2 linked regions of the Methanocaldococcus jannaschii DSM 2661 genome follow. The protein of the gene in region 1 binds, or shares a complex with, the protein of each later gene. Each region holds a gene or a part of one and is shown on either strand. Other genes may lie near its edges. The genes, in order: cgi121 and MJ_RS06035.

Region 1 (17,754 bases):
TGGTTTGTGTGGTTCGGTTCTTCTTGCATCGCTAACCAATAATGTTCTGTCGTAAGCTAAGAACTTGTCTCTCAACTCTTTGCTACCTGTAAATTCAACAATAGCTTTACCAATAGCTGTTCTTGCAGCATCCATTTGTCCCATTACTCCTCCGCCTTTAACTGTAACATCAATATCCATTTGGCTAATAACTTCCTCTCCAGCTAATAAAATTGGTTCCATTAACTTCATTCTCTTATATTTGGGCTCAATTAACTCAATAGGTATTTTGTTTATTCTTATTCTTCCCTTCCCTTCTCTTGCTACTGCTCTCGCAATAGCTCTTTTTCTTTTACCAACTGTTATAACAATTTTTCCCATTTAATCACCTCAGAACTTCGCTCCTAAGTGTTTGCTTAACTCAGCTAATGTTATATATTTGGTGGTGTTTAATTTGTGGCTTATTTTTTCATCAACTGTTAAGTTTTTAGGATTTCCAACATAAACTTTAACTCTCTTAAATGCCTCTCTTCCTTTTGGTTTTTTGTATGGAAGCATCTTTCTAATTGTTCTTCTTAATATATCATCTGGTCTTCTTGGGAATTTCGGCCCAAATCTTCTTGGGTTAGCAACGTTTTTCTTCTCTCTTTCCTCTTGGTAGGTTTTTATAATCCAGTCCTTGTTACCTGTAATAACTACCATCTCAGCATTTACAATAACAATTTCTTCTCCTCTCAAAACTCTTTTTGCTACTTCTGAAGCCAATCTTCCCAATATCGCTCCTTCAGCATCTATTACTGTCATAACTATCACCGTGTTTTAATCCAGTTTATATTTACGCCATAATTTTAACATTTGAACCTTTTGGATTTCTTTTTATTAGCTCTTCAATTGTTATTGCTTCTCCTCCAGCTTCTTTAATTAATTTTTTAGCTGTTTCTGAGAATGCAAATGCAGCAACGACAACCTTGTGCTCTAACTTCCCAGCTCCTAAAACTTTACCAGGAACTAAAACAACATCTCCTTCTTTTGTGTATCTGTTTATCTTACTTAAATTTACCTCTGCTCTCCTTCTTCTTGGTTTTGCTAACCTTCTTGCAATATCCTTCCAAATCTTTGCCTGATTTTTATAACTTTCCTGCTTTAATATCTCAATTAACTTAACCAACCTTGGGTTTGTAGCTGTTATTTTCTTTGCCATATATATCACCGTGTTTTCCTTCAAACCTTTTATAATTATTATAAGGTTTGACAAATAATTAGAATGAAAATGGTTTTTTATTGTTCAATCATTTCTAACTGTTGTAAGAAACTTTCAGCTTTATTTTTTAGTATTTTAACAGCTTCTTCTAAGATTTCTTCAGCTTCCATTTGTCCAAATGTTTCAACGAAAAATTCTACTTCATCATCAGCAATTTGTTTATAGACAGCATTGCATGGTTGCCATTTTGCATGAACCTTTCCAATGCCAGGAATTGCTTCACATTCAATCTGTATTCTTTGCCCTTTTCCTAATTTAACAATTGGAATGTTTTTAAAAGCAACTTCTCCATTTTCAGATTTTAAATCTGATGAATAAACTGTGCAAGGCCCCTCTTTTTCTAAGGTGAATGTTATAACTTCATTCTCTAATAATGGTTTTCCTTTAATTGGAATTAAACCCAATCTATGTGCTAAAATCTCATCATCCATTGATGATGAGTTCTCATATATATAAACATCTTCAATAGCAAAGGTTGGAACTTCAGAAATCATTATTCTCCTAATAGCATTAGAAAATGAAATTGGGGCTTTTAAAGAAAAAATAAATTCCTCCCCAATTCTTGTCTTTCTCTTTTCTTTGATTGTAATCAAAGATTATCACCTTACTTTTTGAACCTCTTCTTAGGTGTTGTTCCATCATGTGGAACTGGTGTAACATCTTCAATTCTTCCAATTCTTAATCCAGCTCTTGCTAAAGCTCTAATAGCAGCCTGAGCTCCAGGTCCTGGGTTTTTCTGCCCACTACCTCCTGGAGCTCTAACTTTGATATGGATGTTTTCAATTCCTCTCTCTTTTAATACCTCTGCCAATTTAAATGCTGCCTGCATTGCTGCGTAAGGAGAACCCTCATCTCTCTGGTTTCTTGTAACCCTCCCACCTGAAACTCTTGCAATTGTCTCTGCTCCTGTAATGTCTGTTGCATGGATTATTGTGTTGTTGTAAGATGAGTAGATATGAACTATTCCCCATTTTTCTTTTTTCTGTTCTGCCATAGTGTTTCACCTTTAATTTATATTTTTATTCTGTCTCCTGTGTCTGTGTTTCTTCTGCTACTAATCCAACAATTTTAGCTCTTTCTGGGTGATTGTCATCGTTGAATGGGGAGTTTTTAGCATAGCTGATTTTGTCTTCTTCTTCAACTGTTACCATGTAGCTTGGAGCAGTTACAACTCTACCATTAACTGCTATATGTCCATGAACAATTAACTGTCTTGCTTGTCTTGGTGTTCTTGCTAATCCTTTTCTAAATACAAGTGTTTGTAATCTTCTCTCTAAGATATCTTCAACGGTTAATGATAAGACATCATCAAGTGTTGGGTTCTCAATTTTTAAGATACCGTATTTTTTTAATACATTGAAAAGCTGGACAGCTTCTTTAGCTCCTTGCTCTGTTCTATCACTAATTAATCTTCTTGCCTGTCTTCTGTATTTTCTTAATATTGTCTCTGCTTTCCAAACTTCTCTCTTTCTTCTTAAACCATACTTCCTACACAACTCTTTTTCTCTCTCAATTCTCTCTTTAATCCATGGATGGTTTGGTGTTTCATAAGTCTTTTTAAATCTTCTCCTTGGGTCTCCCATCTAATCACCTTCAATAATTTTTTGTTGAATGTTATGCTAAGTGTTTCATTTAATAATTTATTTCTTTCTTCTTGAAACTCCAACAGTTGGACCTCTTCTAAATGTACTCTTTGTTCTCTGTCCTCTACATGGTAATCCAAGCTCGTGTCTAATTCCTCTATAACATCTGATTCTCTTCAATCTGTTAATATCTTCCTGTTTTATAATCATTAAATCGCTTTCAATAACGTGTTTATCCTCTCCAGTAACATAATCTTTTCTTCTGTTAAACATCCATGATGGGATTCCAAATTTAGCAGGGTCTGCCAATACTTCTTCAATTTTTTTAACTTCTTCCTCTGTTAAATAACCAGCTAATTTGTTAGGGTCTAATTTAGCAACTCTTACAATTGCCCTTGCCATTGCCTCTCCAACACCGTAGATGTCCTGGAGAGCCATTATTAACTTTTTGTTCCCATCTAAATCTGTCCTTGAAACTCTAATTAAATACTTAAATTCAGAATTTTGCATATTCTCGGTCAAGGTTGCACCTCCATAATTTCGTGTTTTATAGTAAATAGATATTAAAAAATAAAAAGAAGTGGCGCGGAGGGGGGGATTTGAACCCCCGCGGGGCAAAGCCCCATGGGATCTCCAGTCCCACGCCTTGGCCGGGCTAGGCTACCTCCGCTCTGAAACGTGTTTCATTTTTTATATATTCTTTTTATATATTCCCACAATACTCAACGTTATGATTAATGGATACCATATTATATATTATTTTCGGTTTTTAGTAAGGTTAAAGGATAGTTATTAATTTGATGTTGAAGTATTTATATCTAATCCTTAAAATAATTTACAATGGAACTTTCGTAGGAATAAATGTTCTATGGAATAATAATGCCTTTAGGCATTTAAATGCCTTTAATAAAATATACAAACTGCGAAAGTTCTATTACAATATAAAAATTTAAAAATTTATGCTGATGGTGTCATTATGTCAGTAAAGGTATCTGAATATATGACAAAGAAGGTTGTTACTGTTTCAAAAGATAATACAGTTAAAGATGTTATTAAATTGTTGAAAGAGACTGGACACAATTCATTTCCTGTGGTTGAGAATGGAAAGCTAATAGGGATAGTTTCTGTTCATGATATTGTAGGAAAGGATGATAATGAGAAAGTAGAAAATGTAATGACAAAAAGGAAAGATATGGTTGTTACAACTCCTGATGCCAATATAATGGATGTTGGTAGAATAATGTTTAGAACTGGTTTCTCAAAATTGCCAGTTGTTGATGAAGAAAATAATTTAGTTGGAATTATATCTAATATGGATGTTATCAGGTCTCAAATAGAGAAAACCACGCCTAAAAAATTGGAAAATATAATCAAAACTTATAAAAGCTTAGGTTACAATTTGAGAGTTGAAAAAGAAGAGGTAGATGTTAATAAATTGAGACCAACACAGAATAAAATACACGCTGATGAGCTGGTTGGCAGAATGTATGAACTAAAAAAAGGTTTGGCAGAGCCAATAATTGCAATAAAAACAAAAAGGGGAGATTATTATATATTGGTAGATGGACATCATAGGGCAGTAGCAGCGTATAAAATGGGAGTGCCGAAGTTGGATGCCTATGTAATTTATTTAGACACTGATAAAAAGCTTGGTATAGAAAAGACAGCTGAGATTATGAATTTAAAATCACTGGAGGATGTTAAGATTGTTGATAGTGATGACGAAAACAGTGTTAAGGTAATAAAATACAACAAAAATGGAGTATTGGGATAATTATGATAATTAGGGGAATAAGAGGGGCAAGGATAAATAATGAAATTTTTAATTTAGGTTTAAAGTTTCAAATTTTAAACGCTGATGTAGTAGCTACAAAGAAACATGTTTTGCATGCTATAAATCAAGCAAAGACAAAAAAACCAATAGCAAAGAGTTTTTGGATGGAAATTTTGGTTAGAGCTTCTGGACAGAGGCAGATACATGAGGCAATAAAGATTATTGGAGCTAAAGATGGGAATGTTTGCTTAATCTGTGAAGATGAAGAGACTTTTAGAAAAATTTATGAGCTTATTGGTGGAGAAATTGATGATTCTGTTTTGGAAATTAATGAAGATAAGGAAAGATTGATTAGAGAAATTTTTAAGATTAGGGGTTTTGGAAATGTTGTTGAAAGAGTTTTGGAGAAGATAGCTTTAATTGAATTAAAGAAAGAGTAAAGGTGGAAATATGAGAGTTATTGATGGTGGAGTTACAGCCCCTAAGGGATTTAAAGCCAATGGATACAAAGAGGGTAAGTTTGGAGTAGCGATAATTATCTCTGAAAAAGATGCAGTAGGAGCTGGGACATTCACAACAAATAAAGTTGTAGCTCATCCTGTAGTTTTATCAAGGGAGTTGATAAAAAATAGAGATAAATTTAGAGCAATAGTTGCAAATAGTGGAAACGCCAACTGTTTTACAAAAGATGGAATGGAAGATGCTAAAGAAATGCAGAGATTAGTAGCAGAGCTCTTTAATATTAATGAAGATGAGGTTTTAGTAGCCTCAACTGGAGTTATTGGAAGAAAGATGGATATGAACATTATAAAAGATAGAATAAATAAGGTTTATAATTTAATAAAAGAAGGAAACAGCTCAATAAACGCTGCCAAAGCAATAATGACAACTGATACAAAACCAAAGGAAATAGCTGTGGAGTTTGAGGTTAATGGAAAAACTGTTAGAGTTGGGGGGATAGCAAAAGGAGCTGGGATGATAGCTCCAAATATGTTACATGCTACTATGCTTTGCTTTATAACAACAGACATAGAGATTGATAAAGAAAGCTTAACAAATATCTTGCAAAAGGTTGTAGATAAAACATTCAACAACATATCCGTTGATGGAGACACTTCAACAAATGATACCGTTTTTGTTTTAGCTAATGGATTAAGTGGAGTTAATTATGAAGAATGTGGAGAAGAGTTTGAAAATGCCTTATTGTATGTGTGCAGAGAGCTTGCCAAGATGATTGTTAAGGATGGTGAAGGAGCTACCAAATTTATGGAGGTTGTTGTTAAAGGGGCTAAAACTGAGGAGGATGCAGTTAAAGCATCAAAGGCTATAGTTAATTCTTTGTTAGTTAAAACTGCTGTGTTTGGTGGAGACCCAAATTGGGGAAGGATTGTTGCTGCTGTTGGATATAGTGGGGCTGATTTCAACCCAGAAGTTGTTGATGTTATATTGAGCAACTATAAAGATGAGGTTTATTTAGTTAAAGATGGGATTCCATTGGCTGATGAAGGAACTGAAGAGCTAAAAAAGGCCGAGGAGATTATGAAAAGTGATGAAATAAAGATAGTTGTTGATTTGAAGATGGGGGAGTTTGAGAACGTTTGTTATGGATGTGATTTAAGCTATGAGTATGTTAGAATAAACGCTGAATATACAACTTAATGGTTTGTCACAATCTATATAACTAACTGCTTACATAAGAATATAACAACACAAAAAAGAGGATGATGTTATGGAAACGGATATAATTATAGCATCAATTATGATTAGTTTGTTTTTATTGGCTATGGTCTTGGTTGGCTGTTTGTGGTTGTTCTATGCCTCTAAAAAGTTAGAAGCAAAACCTACCCAATAATCTTTTTTATAGCATACTCTATTATTAAGTATATTCCAATTGCTATTATTATCATTATGCTTATTCCAACTATGGCAGAGTTTGGAGCTAAACCCTTATACAAACTAAATAGTATCATCACTATTATACCATAACACATGGCATTAATGGCAGTATCACAAAAATTGGTTAAAATATCAAATTTAGCTTTTTGTTTATTTTTTTAAATCCATTTTAGCCATAAAATCCAACAATCTACCTAAGAAAAACATTGACACCAATAACCACACAACAAACATAATGATGTATAATCCTATTAAATAACCTACTGGAAGCTCAAACACTAAGTAGTAAGCAGTTATCAAAATAATACCATTAGCAAAAACTTTAACTATTGTAGTGTAATACTTTAAATGTCTATCAAATTGTTTAGTTATCATAATATTCACAACTCCTAAGCTTTTGATATGGTTAAGGATATATATTTTTTAGGATTAATAAAAGTTATCTAAGCTAACAGTATCAAAATTATTAGCTTATGTGGGGGGAGGGTTATGTTAAGCCCTGACATGCCTTTAAAAAATTTGGATGAATATGATAGGTTAGGAATAAAGAAGAAGGCAGATGCTATAGCAAGATTTATTGAAAATAGATGGGATTATTTGCAGAAGAATAATATGATAGCCCTTTATGGAAATTGAGGTAGTGGGAAGAGTAGCGTTATAAACCATATTATGAGTAAATTGGATAAAAATGAATTTATTTGCTTAAAATTTGATGCTTGGCTTTATGAAAAAGATGATAATTTGCCTTATTCATTATTGGAGTTTATTTGGGACGAATTAGAAGCTAAATTAAATAAGGACGAAACTATTACAAAAGAAATAAAAGATAAAATTAAAAAATTAGGAAAGAAGTCAGTTAATCTTTGGAAAAACATGGTTTTAGGAGCAATAAATGCAACAAATATTAAAGCAGGGACTTCTCCCATAACAGAACTATCTGGGATTAAAATAAACGCAAGTTTTGATGGAAGCAAATTTGTTGGATACGTAGTCAATGCATCAAAAGAAGACGAAAATGAAGAAGAATCTTACCATAAAAAAGTTAAAGAATTACAGAATTGTTTTAAAGAGTTATCAAAAACACTTGCCGACAATGGTAAAAAATTAATTATTTTTATTGATGAACTTGATAGGTGCGAAGCAGAGAATATTTTAAATTTATTGGCATCAATTAAGTTATTCTTTAGTTTAGGCGGAGAAGATGAAGACGAAAACAAAAATGATGATGAAATAAAAATATTGTTTATTTTGTAGCTGTTGATAAAGATGCTGTTTCTAAGGCTATTAAAACAAAATATAAAGATATTATAAAAGCAGAAGAGTATTTGGAAAAGATTTTTAATATTTCATTTAGTATGCCAAAATCTTATGAATTAAAGGATTTTATTAAACAATATGATTTCTTTAATGATGATAAAATTGCTGAAAAGCTTGAGAGATTCTTTAAAGCTATCAATTTTACGAATCCAAGACATTTGAAGAAGGTTTTAAATAAATATGCAATCCTTATTGAGTTTAAAAATTCTAAAATTGATAACGAGAGATTAATTCCTGAAATAATAAGAATTGAAAATGGAGAAAGAAAAAGAAAAGGATATTTATTTGATACAGTTTTTGTTTTGTATTTTATAATTCTTTATGAGTTTTATTATGGGAAATATTTGGAGGTTAAGAGGTATAAATGTAGATTACAAACAAATACAGGATTACAATCTTATTTTGAACGTTATTCTTTATTATCTCAAATTATGAAAGTAATAAAAAATAGAAATGCTAATGACATGGATAGAGTCATCACCAATTTAATGCTGTTGTATTCACAACTGGGCTATAGATATAACTATGAAATTAAAGGAAGAAAGTTTTATAAATTAGTAATAAACAGGGAAATTAGAGATAAGGATTACAATATAGCCAATGAATTAAGTATAGAATTAAAAGAAGCCGGAATCACAGTAGATTTTTGGGAATATATTAAAAACAACTATGAAGATTTAATAGAAGAGAATTATCCAAATCCTTATCCATTTACAAATCTCTTTAAAATGGTAGAAACCTATTTATAAAATCTTTTATCCAAATAAGTAAATATCCCCTATTAATAAAAAAAGAAAGGTAAAGAATTTACTTGATTGGAACGAACATTGAGCTTCTTGTAGCTCCCATACCAGGAGCTCCGTGCTGAACTGGTTTTCTTGTTAATGAGAACTCTCCTAAGTAGTGTCCAATCATTTCTGGAGTTACTTTAACTTCAACGAACTCTTTTCCGTTATAGACACCAAAGGTTAATCCAACCATATCTGGTGTTATAACAAAGTCTCTGCAGTGTGTTCTTATAATTCTTGGTTCTTTACCTTTGTTTAATAATCTTCTTGCTTTTTTAATTTTCATAGCTAATTTTTTCTGTTGTGGGGTTAAACCTCTCAATAATGTTCTTCTCTGTCTTGCAGGCAACAACTTTGCAAACTCTCTTAAAGGCATTTGTTGAAGTTCTTCTAATGTGTATCCTCTGTATCTAAACTCTATCTTTTTTGAAATTACTTGTTTTTTCTTTTTAATTCTTCTTCTCCTTGCAGATGCCATATTTAGTCACCTTAAATTATTATGTGTTTTGTTTGTGTTTATTTTATCTAATTTTATTCAAAAACTTAATAAATAAGAGAGGAAATTATTTCCTGACTCCAGTTCTTCTTGCAGATATATGTCCAACCTTTCTTCCTGGTGGAACTTTCTTTCTTGAAACAGTAGTTGGTTTTCCAGTGTGTTGGTGTCTTCCTCCACCGAATGGGTGATCGACAGCGTTCATTGCAACTCCTCTAACTCTTGGCCACTTAACTGCCTTAGCTTTCATTGCGTGATACTTCTTACCAGCCTTAACGAATGGTTTCTCTTTTCTTCCTCCACCAGCAACAACTCCAATTGTAGCTCTACACATTGAGTGTAAAGCTTTGATGTGTCCTGATGGCAATTTAACATAAGTTCTTTCTCCATCGTGTGTCAATATGTGTGCATAACAACCTCCTGCTCTAACTAATTTTCCTCCATCTCCTGGAACTGTTTCTATGTTGAAGACAGGAATTCCCTCTGGAATAGCTCCCAATGGTAAGATATTTCCTGGCTTTATTTCTGCAGAGACACCACACTCAATAATATCTCCAACTTTTACACCTTCTGGAACAACTAACAATCCTTCTTCTCCTGTTTCGTATTCAACTTTTGCAACTGGAGCACTTCTTCCTGGGTCGTGTAATATATCAACAATTTTACCTAAAACTTTTCCTTTTTTCTCTAATTCATCAAATCTTCTGTATTTTGCTTCTCCCCTTCTTTTGTGTGAAGGGCAAGTATATACTGAAGAACCCCTACCTCTTCTTTGAGAGATTAATCTTTTTCCCATCTTCACCACCACTTGTGATAAATTTTTAAGTGTTTCAATTATTTAAAAATTTATTTAATTTAGTAGATTCCTAAGCTTGCTGCTATTTTACTTGCGTCATATCCTTCTTTCAACTTAACGTAAGCTTTCTTTTCCCCTTTTGGTGTTATTAATGTATTTACTTTCTCAACTTCAACATCAAACAACTCTTTCATAGCTCTCTTTATATCCTGCTTTGTAGCTCTCCTATCAACGTAAAATACTAATTTGTTTTCCTCTTCAATCATTCTAACAGTTTTTTCTGTAACTACTGGAGCTTTTATTACATCGAAGGCATCCATTTTTATCCCCTTGTTTCTGCATTTTTATTTTATTTATTCAAATCTCTCTTTTAATTTCTCTAATGCACTTTCAGTCCATACGGTTAATCTTCCAGCAACTCCCCCAGGAGCTAAATGGATAATTCCCAAATCTTTAGCAGTTATAACATCAACTCCTGGTAAGTTTCTTGAAGCCAATATAGCGTTGCATTTATCTCCAACAACAACTAAGATACTTCTTGGTTTTTTGTATTTTCTTCCTCTCATCTTACCTTTTCCAGCTCTAATCTTAATTCCGTTCTTAGCTCTTATAACATCATCACTGATTCCTAATTTTTCAAATACTGCAAATACATCTTTTGTTTTTTGCAACTCTTCAAATGAACTTTCAACAATAATTGGGAGATTTTCAGTCTCAAAGACATGTCCTCTTTCTTTAACTAATTCAGGGTTTGCTGTAGCTGCAATAGCACTCTTTATTGCTTTAATTCTTTCTTTTTTATTTACTCTTTCCCATAATATTTTCTCAACTTTTGGTGGGTGTGCTCTTCTTCCACCAACTGCTTGTGGAACTCTTGCAGCCCATCCTTGTGGAACTCTATCTACTCTTGCCCTACCGTGTCCTTTACCAATGTTTTTAGCACTTGTTCTTAATCCTGCCAATGGGTCTGAACCTTTTGGCTGTAATCTTGCTGTAAATGCAGATAAGAAAGCTCTCTTAATTAAATCTGGTCTGTATTCTTCTTCAAATACTGCTGGTAAGTCAATTTCTTTTACTGCCTCTCCATTTAAATTATAAACAACAGCCTTCATTATTATTCACCTTCTCTCTCAATTATTTTAAAGTATTTTATTTACTTACCTTGCTTTGATGTTGTACTTATGTATGTAATTTCAGGTACTTTGATTAATGGCTCCTGTGGTCTTATAGCTCTTCTTAATACAATTAATCTCTTTGCAGGCCCTTGAACTGAACCTTTTAATACAACATAGTTGTTTCTTATAACCCCGTAGTGTAAGAATCCACCTTTTGGTGTAATTTCATCCCCATTGTTTCCAATCTTTAATATTCTCTTGTTGTATTCAGTTCTTTGGTGGTATCCCATTTGACCTGGCATTGGAACACTCCACATAACCATCTTTGGTTGCCATGGACCAATAGAACCAACGTGTCTTCCTACTCCTTTTCTTGCGTGCTTACCAAATTGTATTTTAACTCCCCATCTTTTAACTTGTCCTTGGAATCCTTTACCTTTTGTAACTCCAATTGTATCGACTAACTCTCCTTCTTGGAAGACATCTGTAATGTTTAACTGCTTACCTAAAATCTCTTTAGCGTAGTTTAATCTTTCTTCAATATCTTTTCCTCCAATTCTAATTTCTAAGATTTCTGGTTTTTTCTTTGGAAGGCATGTTAATTTTGGATTTGTATGAACGAGAACTCTAACATCTTCAATTTTGTCTTTTAATGCTTCTAAATCTTCAACGGTCTTTCTGTCTTCTTTTTTAGGGAGTTTAATTTTTCTTTCTAATTCTTTGTCTAAGTTGTCTGCCCAAACTTCTGTTAATGTTGTTAAGTAGTTTCTTTCATTTCTTCCATAAACTCTTATAGCACATACGTTGATTGGTGGAGCTTCTAATATTGTGATTGGAGTAAATACCTCCTGTCCAGCATTTGGACTTTTTGGATTATCTTCTTTAATAAATGCATGGCTCATTCCTGCTTTATATACTGGAAATGCCTGTAACCTTACTGTATCCTCTTCTGGCCAGCTTCTAATTCTTGGAACTGGTCTTTTTGCTCTTTTTCTTGGACTGAATGCTAATGAACCTCTTCTTGGTCTGTTAATATTTAACCCCATAATCTAACCTCCAGCATATTTATTGATATCTTTAAAATCTTTTATTTGAGTGTTTTGTTTGGTTTAATATCTAAATAGCTTTTTTATAGTGTCTTTCAAAACTTTTGAAATAACTAAGGTATTAATGAACGCCTTAAAGGCGTTCAATGTTCCTTAAATTAATTTTATTGATTTTGGAAGACACTATATTTTGCAAACCTGTCATTGCCCTACCCGGGCTTTTCAGGTTTGCATTATTTGAGGTATAAATTAATAACGGATTAGTGTAATAAAAGAAAAGGAGTGTATAAACAAATACTAACAATAGGGTATATAAAATTTTTGGTGGTAGCAATGGATGAGCTAAATTATCTAATAAACTACCTTGCAAATAAAGATAGTGTTAGAGAAGAAATTTTAAAGTTATCAAGGGAAATAACAAGAGATTGTGCAATGTTAATTAGAAAAATTCACAAATCAGACGATAAAGATGAGTTTAAAGACAAATTAAATGAGATATCAGAAAAAATTAAAAAACTAAATAGTTTAGCAACATTCCCAGAGTTTGTTGGATATTTATCTACCCCTCAACAGGAATTTGTTGAGGCATTATCTTTGTATATGATAAAGTTTGATAATAAGATTCCAAGTTTCAAAGAGCTTGATTTTATTAAAGAAGAGAACTACATCTTAGGATTAGCTGATGTGATTGGAGAGTTGAGGAGAGAGGTATTAGAGGCAATGAAAAATGATAATTTAGCAGAGGTTGAAAGGTATTTCAAATTTATGGAAGATTTATATGAATTTTTAATGAACTTTGATTATTATCACGTAGTGGATAATTTGAGAAGGAAGCAGGATATTAGTAGAGGAATCTTAGAAAAAACCCATGGAGATATTGTTACTTTTATTCAAAATCTTAAGCTTAGAGAACATTTAAAAAGAGTTCAAATAGGACTTTCGCAGGAATAAATCTCTATAAGGAAAATGATGCCTTTTAGGCATCTAAATTCCAAATTCAATATATAAACTGCGAAAGTCCTATTCAAGAGTAATTATTCAATAGGGAATCTTAATAAACCGGCTATTCCTCCTAAGGCTTTTAATTGCTTTCCAGCATCATGTTCAGAGGAAACGATAACTACCTTCCCACCCATCTCTTCAGTAGTATCTATTATTTTTTCTATCTCATGATTTCTTACTAAGCTATCTGAAACTAATAATGTGTCTATAGCTGAATATTCTAAAGCTTTTTTTACTTCATCAATACCATAAACAGCCAATCCCTTTTTAGCAATCTCTTCCAAAAGCTTTTCTATCAATTGTGTTTCTTTTGCAACCCTTGATTCAGCATATATTCTATTAATAATTCCTCTTTTAATAACCTCATTTAATCCAGCTCTTGAGGTTGTTGATATGCTCTCCACAACTATTTTATTTTTAAGCTCTGGGTATTGAGAGGAAATAAAATTATAAAAGCTATTTTTTGCAAATCCTGGCCCTGCGACCAAAATATTATCAACATCATACTCTGACAAAACCTTAGCTATTTCATGATAATACTCTTTTTTTAACTCTTCGTTAATTTTATAATCCAATTTTTTTGAAGTGTGAGATTTTATTGAGCAAATTTCTTTTATGCTGTAGTCTCTAACTTCAAAGATATCTGCTTCTTCATCATCCATAACAACAACTAAAACCTTAGGTCTTTTAGATGATTCAATAGCTTCCTTTATTCTCTCTATCTGCCATTTTTTCCAATTTTTTTCAATTGAAAGCTCATCAAATGGTTTAATTTCAATTGTATGATGACTGCCAAGGGGAACATCGTCTGGGCCATGAATTATAGTTCCTAAAATTCTAACTCTTTTCGTGTTTTCATCAAATTCTACGTTTTTTACTTCAATTCCTAAAAACATTTTTCTTTTGGCTCCTCTGTCTGCTCTAATAACGTCTCCTTTATCCTGCACTCTTCTCTCAGTAACTGCAAATATCTTATCTCCTTCTTCAATAATGTTATATAAGACCCATAAATCATCTAAGTTTTCAGGCATAAGCTTAATAATATTTTTCTGTGGAATTTCTTCTATAATTTTCATTTAGCTCCCTCCAACATCTAAGTCCCCATTTTCAAGGATGTATATTTTAAATTTCTTTTTAACTGTTCTTTTTTCTATAAATTCTGAAGCATTTTCTTTTATAAGCTCAATGAGCTCTAAGGTATTGTATTTCACTTTTATACCTTCTTCATCAGCTTTTTTAAATACAATATCTGGAATTTCTAAAACATCAGTCCCTTCTTCAATTTCAATAGATAGTGGAGCCATTATCCTATTATAAATCTTTATTGTGTTATATGCCTTCTTTATATTTTCTTTTGCCCTTTTTTCAATCATACTTATGTTGGCTCTACTTGTTCCAAGCATTTTTGCTATTTCTTCTTGGGTTAATCCTTTTTTTCTCAATTTTAAAACCTTAATTTGTGTGTCTGTTAAGAATGAATCCTCAACCATGCATAACACCAAATAATTATTTTGGTGGTAATTTCTTATAATTAACATTATATTAAACATTTATATAAGCTACCTTATATAGATTATATTTGGTGAAATTATGGATTTAGAAGAACAAAAGAAAGCAGTAATTGAGAAATTAATTAGGGAGGGGTATATAAAAAGTAAAAGAGTAATTGATGCTCTATTAAAAGTTCCAAGGGAGGAATTTCTTCCAGAGCATTTAAAGGAATATGCGTATGTAGATACTCCATTAGAGATTGGTTATGGGCAGACTATTTCAGCCATTCATATGGTTGGAATGATGTGTGAGCTTTTAGATTTAAAGCCAGGAATGAAAGTTTTAGAGATTGGGACTGGTTGTGGTTATCACGCGGCAGTAACTGCTGAGATTGTGGGGGAGGATGGTTTAGTTGTTAGTATTGAGAGAATTCCAGAATTGGCTGAAAAAGCAGAGAGAACTTTAAGGAAATTGGGATACGATAACGTTATTGTAATAGTGGGAGATGGAACTTTAGGGTATGAGCCATTAGCCCCTTATGATAGGATATATACAACTGCAGCAGGTCCAAAAATCCCAGAACCATTAATAAGGCAATTAAAAGATGGGGGAAAGTTATTAATGCCTGTTGGTAGGTATCTACAAAGATTAGTTTTAGCTGAAAAGAGAGGAGATGAGATAATAATAAAGGACTGTGGGCCAGTGGCATTTGTTCCTTTAGTTGGTAAAGAAGGATTCCAAGGGTAAAATGATAATAAGATAAATTATTATCTCTTTTATTTTATTCTGTTTTATTTTTGAGTGGATAGTTAATGACATATTAACTAAGATTAAAAATGAGAAACAATTTTAATTAGAGCCAAGATAATAAAATTTCATAATATATATTTTTATGGTGAAATAATGCTTTGGAGAGATGTTTGTGAAATATTTAATAAAATTGAAAAAACAACAAAAAGGTTGGAAAAGAGAGATTATTTTATAAAATTAATTGACATGGTTAAAGAGAAAGGGAAGCCAGAGGATTTAAAAAAGATTTGTTATATGGCTATAGGGAGGGTTTATCCCGAATACGATGAGAGAGAGTTAGGAATTGGAGAAAAACTTTTAATAAATGCTGTTACATCTATAGGAATTAAGAAAGATGAATTGTTAGAGAAAATTAAAGAGACGGGAGATATTGGATTGGCAATAGAGCAATTAAAATCAAAGATTAAGCAAGCATCTTTATTTTTTCAGCCATTAACTGTAGATGAGGTTTATGAAACCTTAAAGAGGGTTGGGGAGATAGAGGGAGAAGGTTCTCAAAAGAAAAAGTTGAGGTTAATAAGTAGTCTCTTTTTAAGAGCTTCACCAATAGAGTGCAGGTATTTGGCAAGGTTAATTTTGGAAGATATGAGGATAGGGATGAATGTTCCAACTATATTAGATGCTTTGTCAGTTTATTTCAATGTTCCAAAGGAAAAACTTGAGAAGATATATGCTATAACCAATGATATTGGGCTTTTAGCTGAGAAATTATTAATGGGAGATTTAGAAAGTGAGGAGCTAAAATTAAAATTATTTAGACCAATAAAACCAATGTTGGCTCAATTAACTCCTTCAATTGAAGAGGCATTATTGGAGATGGGCAGAGCTCAATTTGAAACAAAGTATGATGGAGCAAGAGTTCAAATACATAAGGATGGAAATAAAGTTAAGATATATAGCAGGAGATTGGAGGATGTTACAAATGCCCTTCCAGAGATTGTTGAGGCGGTAAAAAATATTAATGTAGATAAATTAATTGTTGAAGGGGAGTGTGTAGCTATAGATAAACAAACAGGAAAGCCAAGACCTTTCCAAGATATACTTAGAAGATTTAGGAGAAAGTATGATATTGGAAAGATGATGAAGGAAATAAATTTGAGAGTTTATTTGTTTGATATTCTTTATAAAGATGGAGTATCATTTATAGATGAGGAATTTGAAAAGAGAAGAAAAGTTTTAGAGGAAATTGTTGGTTATGAGAATGATTGGAGAACTGAAAGAAAGAGGATAGAGAAAGAGCTTAAATCAGATAAAATAATTGATATATCCTATAAATTAGTCACAAACGATGCAAAAGAGGCAAGAGAATTTTATAACTGGTCTCTATCTATTGGGCATGAGGGAGTTATGATTAAAAATTTAAAGGCTCCTTATACCCCAGGAAGTAGAGTTAGAACAATGTATAAATTTAAACCAACTCTTGAGAGTTTAGATGTCGTAATTACAAAGGCAAAGAGAGGGATGGGGAAGAGAAAGGATTGGTATGGTTCATTTGAAATATGTGTTAGAGATGAGGAAGGGAACCTCTACCCTATTGGACATGTAGGGACTGGACTAACTGAGGCAGATTTAGAGTTTTTGAAAGAAGAGATTGATAAAATTATTATTAGAGATTTAGGTGAAGAGGTTGAAGTAGAACCAAAGATAGTTATTGAAGTTGCTTATGAAGAAATTCAAAAATCTGATAAATATCCTTGTGGCTATGCTTTGAGATTCCCAAGGGTTGTAAGATTTAGATTTGATAAGGGAGTTAATGAGATAAACACTATAGAGGATGTTGAAAGGATATATGAAATCCAAAGAGGAAGGAAATAATCTTTAATATAAAAATCTTTGATAAATAATTAAATTTTTCAATTTTATTTTTATAGTGGTAATTTAAAGAAGAGGTGATGTGAATATGGAAATTTTTGGGAACAGCATATCTAATATACTTATTTTTGTTGTTATAACTCTATTGGGTATTTTCATTGGAAAAATTGTGGATAAAATAGTTAGAAATTATCTCAAAAAAATCATAGATAAAACAAAAACAAAATTCGATGATATAATATTAGAGTCTATTGATTTACCAATTATTGTGTTAGTAGTTACATTGTTTTTCTATTTTGGGTTAAGATTTTTAATTCTGCCAGATTATATACTCAAGTTGATAGATGAAGCAGTAAAAGTTGTAGTTATCTTATCGGCTACATATTTTGCAGTTAAATTTATTGATGGGATATTTGAACACTACCTAATTCCATTAACCGAAAAGACAGAAACAGAGTTGGACGAACACATAATAAAGCCATTGAAAAAAGTTGTAAAGATATTAACAATACTTCTTGGTATATTAACGGCTTTAAGCTCTGTTGGTTATGATATCACTGCTTTATTGGCTGGTTTAGGAGTAGGGGG
Region 2 (12,282 bases), 890 kb from region 1 along the record:
CCCATCTCCTTCTGTCCTCTTCTCTATCTGAACAACAGCATGAAGCCAGCAACAACCTCCCTCAGTTAAAACAATATTTTTTACTGTCGGAACGGTATTTCTAACTCCCTTCAAAATTCTTGGCTCTTGAGGCATTCCCATCAATGTTTTATGTTCAATCCCTCCCGGTAATAAAGCGTGGAATATAGGTTTTTCCTTCCTATAAAGTTTCTCAATCTTAATTATTGGCTGCTTTCTAACAATATCATAAGTTCCAGTTATATCTACAAAAGGCCCCTCATCATCAACCTCTGGCAATATCTTACCCTCAATGATAAACTCTGCCTCTGGAACTAACAAGCCATTATCCAACTCAAAAACCCCTATCTCTCCTCCCAACAAAGCAGCTGCAAATTTTAGCTCATCAAATGTTATATCAGCAGAGGTAGAGCCAGCCAACAAAACAGCTGGATGAACTCCTATAACTATAGCAACATCCAAATATCCCTTTTCCTTTAGAGCTTTATTATATAAAAAGTGTAAATGCCTTTGTTCAACCATTCTTATAACTAAATAATCATCTTTAACCAAAATTCTATGAATTGATAAGTTATAGCCGTAATCTTTATCATAGACAACAACAACCCCACTTGTTATATAAGCTCCCGCATCCTTCTCGTAGTATATTGGAATTGGCCAGTTTTTAATATTCTCTGGGATTTCAACAATATATTTCTCTTTCAATTTATTGTTTATCTTTAATTTTCCTTCTTTTTCCTTTTCCATTGCATCAAGCATAAAGAATATAAAATCCTCCTTTTTAACATTAAAAATCTTTGAAAGGGTTTCCCTACTGCAAAGATTTCCAACAACTTCAAATCCATTTACATCTTTTATATAAACTGGTTTTCCATCATATTTTTTTAATATTCTTGAAACTCCAAACTTTTTATCGGCTTTGTCTATTATAATGGGATTAAGTTTATTAATGATTTCTCTCATGATACCACCAAAGTTTTTATAGTTTTTTGCAAAGTAATAAAATTTATTAAGGAAAGTTTAAACGCCTTCCAAAAGGAAGGCGTTCATAAATACCTTTTTATCCTAAAATGTTTTGCAAAAAACTATATATATTTCTTAGCCAATTTTAATATTAATCTTATTCTTTGCTTAATATTTAAAGTGATAACATGCACAAAGAGCAGTTAATGAAACTTCATCAATTTTTTGTTTATGTTGTAAAAGAAATTATGGATGATAATTTAGAAAATACTGACAATGAATGTAAAAAATTATTTAAAATTTATGAGATGTTAGACATTAGGCCCCATCACATTCATCGACTTAAAAGCGAACAAAAAGCAGCGATATTACTGTTATCTGCTTGTGTTGCCAGTTACTTAGCCAATAATATGGATAATGTCCCCAAAAACTTAGCCAAAAAACTTGAAGAAAACGCTTTTAAACATTTAAACAGTTGTAAGAAAAACATTATTATATTAGAAGAAAATGAAAATAACGGTGAAAGTGCTGAAAAGGAAGAATAATTTAAAGGTGATATTTTTATGTTTGACCCAAAAAAATTTATTGATGAGGCAGTAGAAGAAATAAAACAGCAAATTAGTGACAGAAAAGCAATAATTGCCTTAAGTGGAGGGGTAGATAGCTCCGTCGCTGCCGTCTTAACCCACAAAGCAATTGGAGATAAATTAACAGCTGTTTTTGTTGATACTGGATTGATGAGAAAGGGAGAGAGGGAAGAAGTTGAAAAAACTTTTAGAGACAAGTTGGGATTAAACTTAATTGTTGTAGATGCAAAGGATAGATTTTTAAATGCCCTAAAAGGAGTTACAGACCCAGAGGAGAAGAGAAAGATTATTGGAAAGTTATTTATTGATGTCTTTGAGGAGATTGCTGAAGATATAAAGGCAGAGGTTTTAGTGCAAGGGACTATAGCCCCAGATTGGATTGAAACACAAGGGAAGATAAAGAGCCATCATAACGTTGCCCTACCTCACGGAATGGTTTTAGAGGTTGTTGAACCATTGAGAGAGCTTTATAAAGATGAAGTTAGATTGTTGGCAAAAGAATTAGGGCTACCAGATAGCATCGTCTATAGACAACCATTCCCAGGGCCAGGATTAGCTGTTAGAGTTTTAGGGGAGGTTACAGAAGAAAAGCTAAACATCTGCAGAGAGGCAAATGCAATAGTTGAGGAAGAAGTTAAAAAAGCCAACTTAGATAAAGATTTATGGCAATACTTTGCCGTTGTTTTGGACTGTAAAGCAACTGGAGTTAAGGGAGATGAAAGGGAATACAACTGGATTGTCGCCTTAAGAATGGTTAAATCATTGGATGCTATGACAGCACACGTTCCAGAGATTCCTTTTGATTTGTTGAAGAGGATTAGTAAAAGAATTACATCAGAAATTCCAAATGTTGCAAGAGTAGTGTTTGATATAACTGATAAGCCACCAGCTACAATTGAATTTGAATAAAAAAACTTTTTTAAACTTTTTTAGTTTATTATATTGACATTAACTATTTAACTATTTTGGCAATTTAAATATTATAATAGTATAATTGAGTGATAATATGATTTGCTTAGGATTAGAAGGAACTGCAGAAAAAACTGGGGTAGGGATTGTTACCTCTGATGGAGAGGTTTTATTTAATAAAACTATCATGTATAAACCCCCAAAACAGGGTATTAATCCAAGAGAGGCTGCTGACCATCATGCTGAAACATTTCCTAAGCTTATAAAAGAGGCTTTTGAAGTAGTTGATAAAAATGAGATTGATTTAATTGCATTCTCCCAAGGGCCGGGATTAGGGCCGAGTTTGAGGGTAACTGCAACCGTAGCAAGAACTTTATCTTTAACATTAAAAAAACCAATAATTGGGGTTAATCATTGCATTGCCCATATAGAGATTGGTAAGCTAACTACAGAGGCAGAAGACCCTCTAACTCTATATGTTAGTGGTGGAAACACCCAAGTTATAGCTTATGTCTCAAAAAAATATAGGGTATTTGGAGAGACGTTAGATATAGCTGTTGGTAACTGCTTAGACCAGTTTGCAAGATATGTGAATTTGCCACATCCCGGGGGGCCTTATATAGAGGAATTGGCAAGGAAAGGGAAAAAGCTTGTTGATTTACCTTACACTGTTAAAGGCATGGATATAGCATTCTCTGGATTGCTAACAGCGGCTATGAGAGCTTATGATGCTGGAGAGAGATTGGAAGATATCTGCTACTCCCTACAAGAATATGCCTTCTCAATGCTAACTGAGATTACAGAAAGGGCTTTAGCTCACACAAATAAAGGAGAGGTCATGCTCGTTGGTGGAGTAGCGGCAAATAACAGATTGAGAGAGATGCTCAAAGCTATGTGTGAGGGTCAGAATGTTGATTTTTACGTCCCTCCTAAGGAGTTTTGTGGAGACAATGGAGCTATGATTGCATGGCTTGGTTTATTGATGCATAAAAATGGAAGATGGATGAGTTTGGATGAAACAAAGATAATTCCAAATTATAGGACTGATATGGTTGAAGTTAATTGGATAAAAGAAATTAAAGGCAAGAAGAGAAAGATTCCAGAACATTTAATTGGTAAGGGGGCAGAGGCAGATATTAAGAGAGATAGCTATTTAGATTTTGATGTAATTATTAAGGAGAGAGTTAAAAAAGGCTATAGGGATGAGAGATTAGATGAAAATATAAGAAAGAGTAGAACTGCAAGAGAGGCAAGGTATTTAGCATTGGTTAAAGATTTTGGTATCCCAGCTCCATACATATTTGATGTTGATTTAGATAACAAGAGAATTATGATGAGTTATATCAACGGAAAGTTAGCTAAGGATGTTATTGAGGATAATTTAGATATTGCATACAAAATTGGAGAAATCGTTGGAAAACTGCATAAAAACGATGTAATTCATAATGACTTAACTACATCCAACTTTATATTTGATAAAGATTTATATATCATTGATTTTGGTTTAGGAAAGATTTCAAATCTTGATGAAGATAAGGCAGTTGATTTAATCGTCTTTAAAAAGGCTGTGTTATCAACTCATCATGAAAAGTTTGATGAAATCTGGGAGAGATTTTTAGAGGGTTATAAAAGTGTTTATGATAGGTGGGAGATTATACTGGAGTTAATGAAGGATGTTGAAAGAAGAGCAAGATATGTAGAGTAAATATTTAAAATTTTTTAAGTGGTATGATTTTTCCACTTATGAGTAAAAAAAATGTAAAAATAGAAGTATTTATATAATGAGCAAATACTAAAAAATTATTTAAAATCTCTTCTGAGGTGTAAGATATGGTAACAAAGGAAGATGTTTTAAATGCCCTAAAAACAGTTGCAGACCCGCACATGGGAATAAGCATTGTAGATATGGGATTAATTAGAGATGTGGAGGTTGATGATGAGGGTAATGTAAAATTTAAGCTCATTCCTACAAACCCTTACTGTATGAGTGTTATGGCAATGGCTTTTCAGGCAAAGGAAGCAGTTAAATCATTGGAAGGTGTTAAAAAAGTTGAGGTTACTGTAGAAGGGCATGTAATGGAGAAGGACATTAATGAGATGCTTAAAGAGAAAGAATAAAAGTGATTCTTATGAAGAAATTTGAAATTATTCTTTTTTTATTTATAGCCGTTTTAATCTTTGTTTTCGGATATTTTGTTGGAGCATCTCAACCTTTATATTCTGAAAATCCAGTTATCCAATATTTCAAAAATCCAAAACCTTTTACAGTTGAAAATGTAAATATGCCAGTTACTTACTATGGCACGATATGTGGAAAGTATATTGGTTATCAGATAACTCCCCACAATGTCAATGAAGAGGCAAGAAAATGTTTCTATAAATATTTTAAGTTAAAAGATAAAAATCCTAAAGAGGCTGAGAGATATTTAAAAAGAGGACTATTTTTAACAGAGTATCTAATATCTCAAGCAGATAAAGAAACTGCTGAAGTAGATGAAAAGAACATCACTTTTATTGTTTGGAGGTATAATTTTGAATTCCCACTTTATAATCTATCTAAGGGTTGGAGAGGAGCATTATGCCAAGCAGGCTGCTTAAAGACCTTATATTTAGCTTATGAAGCTACTGGAGATGAGAGGTATTTAAATTATGCAAATTTAGCCATAAATGCCTTCAAAGTTCCTGTTGAAAAAGGAGGGTTATTAAAAATCAGAATCTATAAAAATAAAAGCTACTATTGGTTTCCAGAGTATGCATCTGAAAATCCACCCTATGTGCTAAATGGGTTTATCACAGCCACTCTATGGATTGGAGACTTTGGAAACAAAACAGGGAACGCTGATGCTCTATACCTTTACAAAGAAGGTTTAAAATCAATAAAAACATTTCTTCCAATGTATGATGCTGGAGATTGGAGTTATTACGATGCTTTAGGTCATAGATGCAATAAACATTATGAACATCTACATAGACTGCAGATGCTATGGCTTTACAATAAAACAGGAGATGAGATATACCTAAAATACTACAAAAAATGGAGAGAATAGTTACAATTCTAAATCCATATCATAAATCCTCTCTATATTCTCCTTATGGATTTTATAAACACCCTCTTCATCCAAAACTCCCTTCTCAATCAATCTCCTTGTAACTCTTGGGACTGTTTTTATTCCTAAGGCAACTCCTGGCCTTTTTAAATCATCAATATAGTCAGTTTCCATAACAAACCTTAAAGATTTTTTAACAACGTCTTCATTTACTCTTGATGCTAAAATTGAAGGAAAAATACCATATCTCTCTCCCTCCAAAACCATATTCCCACAATGATGCTTAACGACCTTTTCTGGATTCAATCCAACCTCTTTAGCCATTTCAGAAAACTCTTTAAACTGCTCTTCTGTTGAACTCTCAGCATGAATTTGGATTGCACAACCAATATCTTTTGCCAATTCCATACAATATTTTAAAATCTCATTTGATGCTTTCCAAACATCTTCACTTACAGGATAGTGAGGTCTTCCAACTTCACCAATTCCTACAATAAAATCATACTCCTCAACAAGCTTTTTTGCATAATTTAAGGCATCAACAATTCTTTGTTTTGCCTCCTCCAAGCTCATAAATTTCATCAAGTATGTTAGCTCAGCTGGATGAACTCCAACTAATCCAAAAGCTTTAACTGGTGTGTTTTTGTTTATTATCTCAACATCTCTAACTAAGATGTCCATTGATGCTGTTAGGTTTCCATCAAATGTTGGTTTATTTAAAACTATCATTACCTTTCCTCCAGCGTTATAGAATGTTTTAGCTACCTTTTCAGCTCCATAGCCGTGTTTGTCATCAACATGTATATGATTGTCAGTAACAGGCAGACTTTTTAGAACATCCATATTTTCACCAGATTTAATTTAAATTTTTCTAATTATACCTCTGAGCGTATTTCACTAAATTTATACTGCAGATTTATGCAGCTTTAAAATCCTATTTACATCTCTTTCTTTTGCTCTGAATGTTATTATATGCTTGTTATCTTCTAAGATATCTTCAATAATCTCAGTGTTCTCATACAAATAGGATATAAGCCTTGGATTGTCTGTCTCAATAGTTCCGATGGAGAGATTGAGATGCTCTATAATCATCTCCTTAAGTAAATCCATATTTATGTCGTATTTTGCAGAGACAAATATTGGATTCACTATGTATCTATCTAACTCTTCTAAAATTTTTCTCTTTTTTTCCTTTGTAATCTTATCTACTTTGTTAAATACAGTTATTATTGGGGCTTTGCAATTAATTTTACTTAAAATTTCATGATTTACCTTTAATTTTCTTTTAATTTCTTCAATATCATCGGACGCATCTACAACAATTAATATCAAATCGCTGTCTGCACTCTCTTCAATTGTTGATAAGAATGCCTCAATCATAAATGGGGGCAAATCATCAATAAATCCAACTGTATCGGTAACCAATATCTTTCTCTTAATACCTTTTATAGCCCTTGTTGTTGTAGTTAATGTTGTAAAAACCTGATTTTTTGATTCTTTGTTCTCTCCAGTTAATGCATTTAATAAGCTGGTTTTTCCTGCGTTTGTATAACCAATTAAACCAACAGTATCAAATTTAGCCCTTCCTTTCCTTGCTACCCTTCTATGCTCCCTGAGCTTTTCTAATTTTCTTTTTATTGTTGCTATCTCCCTTTTTACCTTTTGGTAGTATTTTTCAACTTCATAATCCCCATATCCTCCAAATCCCGGCTGTTCCCCCATCTTTGCTAATCTTACTTTCTCCCTTGCCCTTGGTAACTCATACTGCAATTCTGCCAATCTAACCTGCAATTGAGCTTCTTTAGTTCTTGCATGCTTATAGAATATCCTTAAAACAAGCTCAATCTTATCAATAACTTCAACTTTAAATTTCTTAGCTAAGTTGTATTTTTGTGAAGGAGTTAAGATATTTCCAACTATAACAATCTCTATATTCTCCTCTTTAATATTTTCAGCGATTCTTTCAACTAATCCACTACCAATTTGATACTTTGGGTCAGCTTTTCTAATTTGAACTATTGTTTTTACTGGGTTATAGAGAACTTCAGCTAATTCTTTAAGCTCCTCTATACTTTTTCTATCAAATTTACTGTCTTTTCTTAAAATTAACAATGCCCTTCTTTTAATTCTATCTCCCCCATTTAATTTTTAAATTTTAAATTGTTAAAATATATTATGGAAATTCAATATATAAATCTTGTCCTTATTAAAAAAGAAAATAGAGTCTAAGTCAATTTATAAAAGACTCATCTTTATAAACAAGCGTTTAAGAAATATGGTTTCGAAGTTATTGAAGACTAAAATATTCAATATATATTGCAATTGTTACAATAGTTTATCTCATTAATAAATTTTTAATAAGCTCATAGTTTCTTGTAAAAAATTTTGTAATAAAAAAAGGCATAAATGAATGCTTTTAGGATGTTCAAATTTCCTTAATTAATTTTAATAACTTTGCAAAAACAACTATGATGGTGAAAAATACAATAGATGTTAAAGAAATATTAAGAGAGTTAGATACAACCAGAATTAAAGACTATCCTTTAATGAGTGGAAAAGAGATTTTGTTGAGGACTAATTTTAAGGGTTGTTGTGGGATGCCTTCACAGATAAGCCAGTTGAATTTAAAGGAACAATTAGAGAGCTGTTAGATAAAGGAAATAGAGCTGAGATAATTGCCACTTTAAATGCTGTTATGAGATGTGCAAAAAAGTTAGTTGAATATTTAAAGAATTAAAACCAGAAAAGATTGGAATTATTGGATTTCAGCCAGCGTTAAAGAGATTGTTAATACCTTTAGTTCTGAAAATGTCATAGTTAGTGATTTAAATCCAGAAAATGTTGGAAAAATAAAATATGGGCTAGTAGCTTTAGCAAGAGCTTTAGTTGTAGAACCGAGGTTATTTTATTAGATAAACCGCTAAATACCTTATTTCTGACCTTCTCTCCGAGATAAAGCTCGGAGCTTCCTTAGCGACAATAAATGGTGAATCCAACTTAAAAGTTAAATTCAAAAATTTAAAAACTTAGTTTTTGCTGTCCAAATTTAACTCCCAACTCATCCAAAATCTTTTTAGCTATTTTTTCTCCAATAATTGAAGCCACTTTTGAAGGGTTGTTTATAATATCCTCAATACTTCTAATTCCAGCATTATACAGCTTTCTTGCTCTAACCCTTCCAATATACTTTATGCTCAACAACTCAATAATATCTTCCTTAGCTCCATATTCTAACCTTATCTCCAACTTCTCTGGAATGTCTGAGCTTTTACCAATTAATTTAGCAATCTCTTTTAATGCATGCATTATCCAAACAGCATTTTCAACCTTATATCTCAAAATCCCTGGTTCAATCTTATATCTCTTTAAAATTTCATCTTCTGGAACTTCATTAATCCAATCATACAGCATCTTAGCTGTTTTAAATGCCTCTAAATCCTCAATCTCAAAGCTTTTTATTCCAAGAGAGTCCATTTCATCAATTAAATTTAACTCTTCAGAGTTATAAACTCTTAAATTTGGCATCATCTCCAAGGTTTTTGAAATTAGGTAGAGATAATAAATCTCTTCTTCATTCTCCATCTCTTCCAATCCATCTATGATGAATTTAGCTGACAATGGGTCTATGTAGAGTTCAGAAACTCTCTTTCCTAATTCTGTTGGCATAAAATCAATAATAAACTCATTCTCTTCCAAAAATCTAATGACTTCATTAATATTTTTAGCAACTTCCCTCAAATTTCCATATTGATGAGCATAGAAGGTATTTCTTATAAACCATTCTAAATCATACTCATCTCTAATCTCTCCAGTAGCAATAAGTCCTAAAAGTTGAGTTCTTAAAACTGCTTGATTTGAGAGCTTTGAATATATTGGCTCTGGTTTTTGCGTCAATGCCTGATAAGCCCTTAAATAATCTCTATCATTCTTTGCTACGATTATCCCTTCTCCATATGGGTCTAATCCTGGTCTTCCAGCTCTTCCTATACATTGTTGGATTTCCATTATTGGGATGTATCTCATCCCTTTATTTGTAAATCTTGTTAAGTCTTTAACTATTGCCCTTCTACACGGTAAGTTCAGCCCAGCAGAGTTATGCACTATAAATCCATTTGCCACAATATAATGGCTGTTGCTTCCATCGTCTGGCAGTTCTATGTCATAGGCATACTTGTCATTTACTTTTATCTTTTTAATTTCTTTAATTCTATCCCAATAAATGTCTCCATCATAGCATTCTTTTTTCCAGCTATATCTCATCTCTTTATGAATTGGCTTACCACAAATTGGACATTTTTCGAGATTTACTAAAAAGTTATACATCTCTTCTAAGTTTTCTTTATCTTTTATGTGTTTATTTAGGAGACTCATTAAAACTCTGCCTTTTTCATTTAAAGAGTAATAATTGTTTCCATTAATTTTTTCTCTTACAATAAAGTCAAAATAAGGATTTTTTCTCTTTGAATAATATTCTTTATAGTTTGTAATTAATTTTTTTCCATCCAATAGTTCAAAAAGTAATTTTACACGTTTTTTATTTAACTCTCTCTGCCTTTTAGTTCTTGGTTTAAACATGGTCAAATCAACACTAAATCCACAATCACACCATATTTTGGCAATCGGAGTGAAGCGGAGAGCTACAAATTCCGAAGGAATTTGTCCAATTTCTTTATTTTTTATGATTTCTTCTAATTTTCTTCTCTTCTCTTCATGTCTTAGTGGGATGTTCTCATAAAATCTTTTTATACTCATAAAATCTCTAATTGTTAATACATAAATGTCTTTACATTTGTATTCTTTGCCATTTGTTGGAGATACCATAGTTTTAGTTTTCTTTTTTCTAATACTGCTATGAATCCCAAATCTTAACAATACAAACTGTAATTGTTCAACCAATTTTTCAGATATTGAATAGAATTCAATGTTTTTTCTATTTAAGTATATATATCCATCACTATCAAACAATCCTGCAATAAGATATGCTAACTTATCCAATGGAAGATTACAAAATGCATCAATGTTTTTGTTATCTTTTGTGAGCATATTTAATTTATTAAAGATTTTTCTTAGTTTTTTCGAGTATATATAATGAGCAACACCTTTTGATATTCTACATTTCAAAAAGTATTTTTTGTGAAGTTCAGAATCATCAAAATTTGGGGGATATTTTGGATTAAATGCAAGGTCTGGAGTGGCTTTAAGAGTATTTTTTTCTATAACTCCGGTATAACCATCTCCTATGAAATATCCAATGAAATAAAGGTCTCCATTAGATAAATCAATATCTTTCTCCTTAACTCTTATTCTATCAACTGTCGCTACATAATCTCCAACTTTTAAATCCTTTGCCTCTTTTTCTTTTAAAGAACCATTTTCTTTAACTAAAAATATATGATTTGGAGTTGTAGTGATTTCTAAACCATTTACTGTTTTTACAACGATGTTGTATTCATGCTGTGGAGTTTTATGGACTTTCCAACCATCTACTGGTTTTATCTCCTTTCCACATAATGCAAAGACTTTTTCGTCTTTATTTAATTCAGTAATTTTCCTAAATCCGCTCTCTTGCAGTATTTCAGTGTTTGCATTTAGGCAGAGTGTAGGAGTGCAACAGATAACCTTAATTAACCTCTTTCTAAACGCATCTTCAACAATCTTTCTATGCTGATAAGTTAAACCAGCATGATGAAAGGCAGAGCCGTTTAAGATGCATTCAGCTAAGGTTTTACACATCTCAGTTGGTGGCTCTAAGATAGATAAAATCTCTTCAGCTATTTCTTTTAATCTTATTTTTTCCTCTTCAGTTAAAAATTTCTTTAAATTTAATTTCTTTGCCTCATTAACGGCATTTCTTTTGGTGTTGCAGAATACTAAACAGCATCCTCCTTCCTTTACACAATCAACAACTAAGTTGTAAATATCGTTATTATCAACTGCCTTTATCTCTCTAATTTCTCCATTTATAAACTCTATGGCTTCATTTTTGTAAATGCCTTTTTTCAACTCAACAGGTCTCCAATCATCAACTATAAGCTCAGCATTAAGCCACTCAGCCAACTCATCTGGATTTCCAATAGTTGCAGATAAACCAATAATTTGTACATTGAACTCTTTTAATTTAGTCAATAAAATCTCTAACGTCCCTCCTCTTGTTTCATCATTAATTAGATGAATTTCATCAACCACAACAACAGAAACATCATTAATCCAGTCAATTTTATGTCTCCATAGAGAGTCAAGTTTCTCAGCTGTCGTTATAATTAAATGATATTTGCTTAAATCCTCATCTTCATCATAATCCCCTATTGATAAGGCTATTCTCAACCCATACCGCTCATATTTGCTTTTAAACTCCTCATACTTCTCTGATGCCAATGCCTTTAAAGGCACTATGAAGATACCCTTTTTGTTTGTAGGATTTTTATTCCCATCCAATAAGTGATTTATTAAAGCCATCTCTCCAATTAGTGTTTTTCCAGATGCTGTTGGAATAGATATTAAAAAATTTTTATTCTTATCCAATAATCCTCTTTCCAATGCCTTTTTCTGTGGTGGCCTTAGCTCTACAATGCCAAAATCCTTTAAAATCTCTAAGATTTTATCCATTCTTATACCTCCAGTTAAATCTTTTCAGCAGAAATAGCTACAAATCCACCTTCTCCATAACCTTCTTTAACTTCAACCTTATCAACTTTATCAATTTCTTTAAAAATCGTTTGTGTGGCTTTTATATTTTTAAATCCTAATTCTTTTAGCAT

Evidence for each region.
Region 2: the proteins of cgi121 (region 1) and MJ_RS06035 are in contact, whole or in part, in a crystal structure (PDB 3ENH), measured with the Methanocaldococcus jannaschii proteins.

What each region holds. Positions count from the first base shown.
Region 1 is NC_000909.1:172,717-190,470, reverse strand. What follows is about bases 3,535-6,318. They hold cgi121 (KEOPS complex subunit Cgi121), read left to right. Parts: upstream 3,535-4,599; coding sequence 4,600-5,037; downstream 5,038-6,318. Other genes in these bases: argJ (bifunctional ornithine acetyltransferase/N-acetylglutamate synthase), read left to right, coding at 5,048-6,256; MJ_RS00975 (CBS domain-containing ParB/RepB/Spo0J family partition protein), read left to right, coding at 3,800-4,597. Also shown: MJ_RS01015 (30S ribosomal protein S9), read right to left, coding at 1-360; rplM (50S ribosomal protein L13), read right to left, coding at 370-783; MJ_RS01005 (50S ribosomal protein L18e), read right to left, coding at 815-1,180; MJ_RS01000 (DNA-directed RNA polymerase subunit D), read right to left, coding at 1,258-1,833; MJ_RS00995 (30S ribosomal protein S11), read right to left, coding at 1,845-2,234; MJ_RS00990 (30S ribosomal protein S4), read right to left, coding at 2,260-2,823; MJ_RS00985 (30S ribosomal protein S13), read right to left, coding at 2,881-3,333; MJ_RS09840 (hypothetical protein), read left to right, coding at 6,327-6,449; MJ_RS09835 (hypothetical protein), read right to left, coding at 6,439-6,567; MJ_RS00960 (hypothetical protein), read right to left, coding at 6,644-6,868; MJ_RS09445 (hypothetical protein), read left to right, coding at 6,983-7,129; MJ_RS09825 (hypothetical protein), read left to right, coding at 7,819-8,559; rpsS (30S ribosomal protein S19), read right to left, coding at 8,618-9,076; MJ_RS00940 (50S ribosomal protein L2), read right to left, coding at 9,162-9,890; MJ_RS00935 (50S ribosomal protein L23), read right to left, coding at 9,950-10,210; rpl4p (50S ribosomal protein L4), read right to left, coding at 10,244-11,002; and 7 more genes. UniProt on the Methanocaldococcus jannaschii protein: Component of the KEOPS complex that is probably involved in the transfer of the threonylcarbamoyl moiety of threonylcarbamoyl-AMP (TC-AMP) to the N6 group of A37, a step in the formation of a threonylcarbamoyl group on adenosine at position 37 (t(6)A37) in tRNAs that read codons beginning with adenine.
Region 2 is NC_000909.1:1,062,286-1,074,567, reverse strand. Bases 1,995-4,878 are described here. They hold MJ_RS06035 (bifunctional N(6)-L-threonylcarbamoyladenine synthase/serine/threonine protein kinase), read left to right. Parts: upstream 1,995-2,574; coding sequence 2,575-4,182; downstream 4,183-4,878. Other genes in these bases: MJ_RS06025 (D-glucuronyl C5-epimerase family protein), read left to right, coding at 4,607-4,878; MJ_RS06030 (metal-sulfur cluster assembly factor), read left to right, coding at 4,308-4,595; guaA (glutamine-hydrolyzing GMP synthase), read left to right, coding at 1,995-2,477. Also shown: MJ_RS06050 (UbiD family decarboxylase), read right to left, coding at 1-981; MJ_RS06045 (UPF0058 family protein), read left to right, coding at 1,170-1,526; more of guaA, read left to right, coding at 1,545-1,994; more of MJ_RS06025, read left to right, coding at 4,879-5,524; MJ_RS06020 (TatD family hydrolase), read right to left, coding at 5,525-6,367; GTPase HflX, read right to left, coding at 6,428-7,636; MJ_RS09750 (hypothetical protein), read left to right, coding at 8,112-8,261; MJ_RS06010 (DEAD/DEAH box helicase), read right to left, coding at 8,543-12,130; MJ_RS06005 (class I SAM-dependent methyltransferase), read right to left, coding at 12,145-12,282. UniProt on the Methanocaldococcus jannaschii protein: Required for the formation of a threonylcarbamoyl group on adenosine at position 37 (t(6)A37) in tRNAs that read codons beginning with adenine.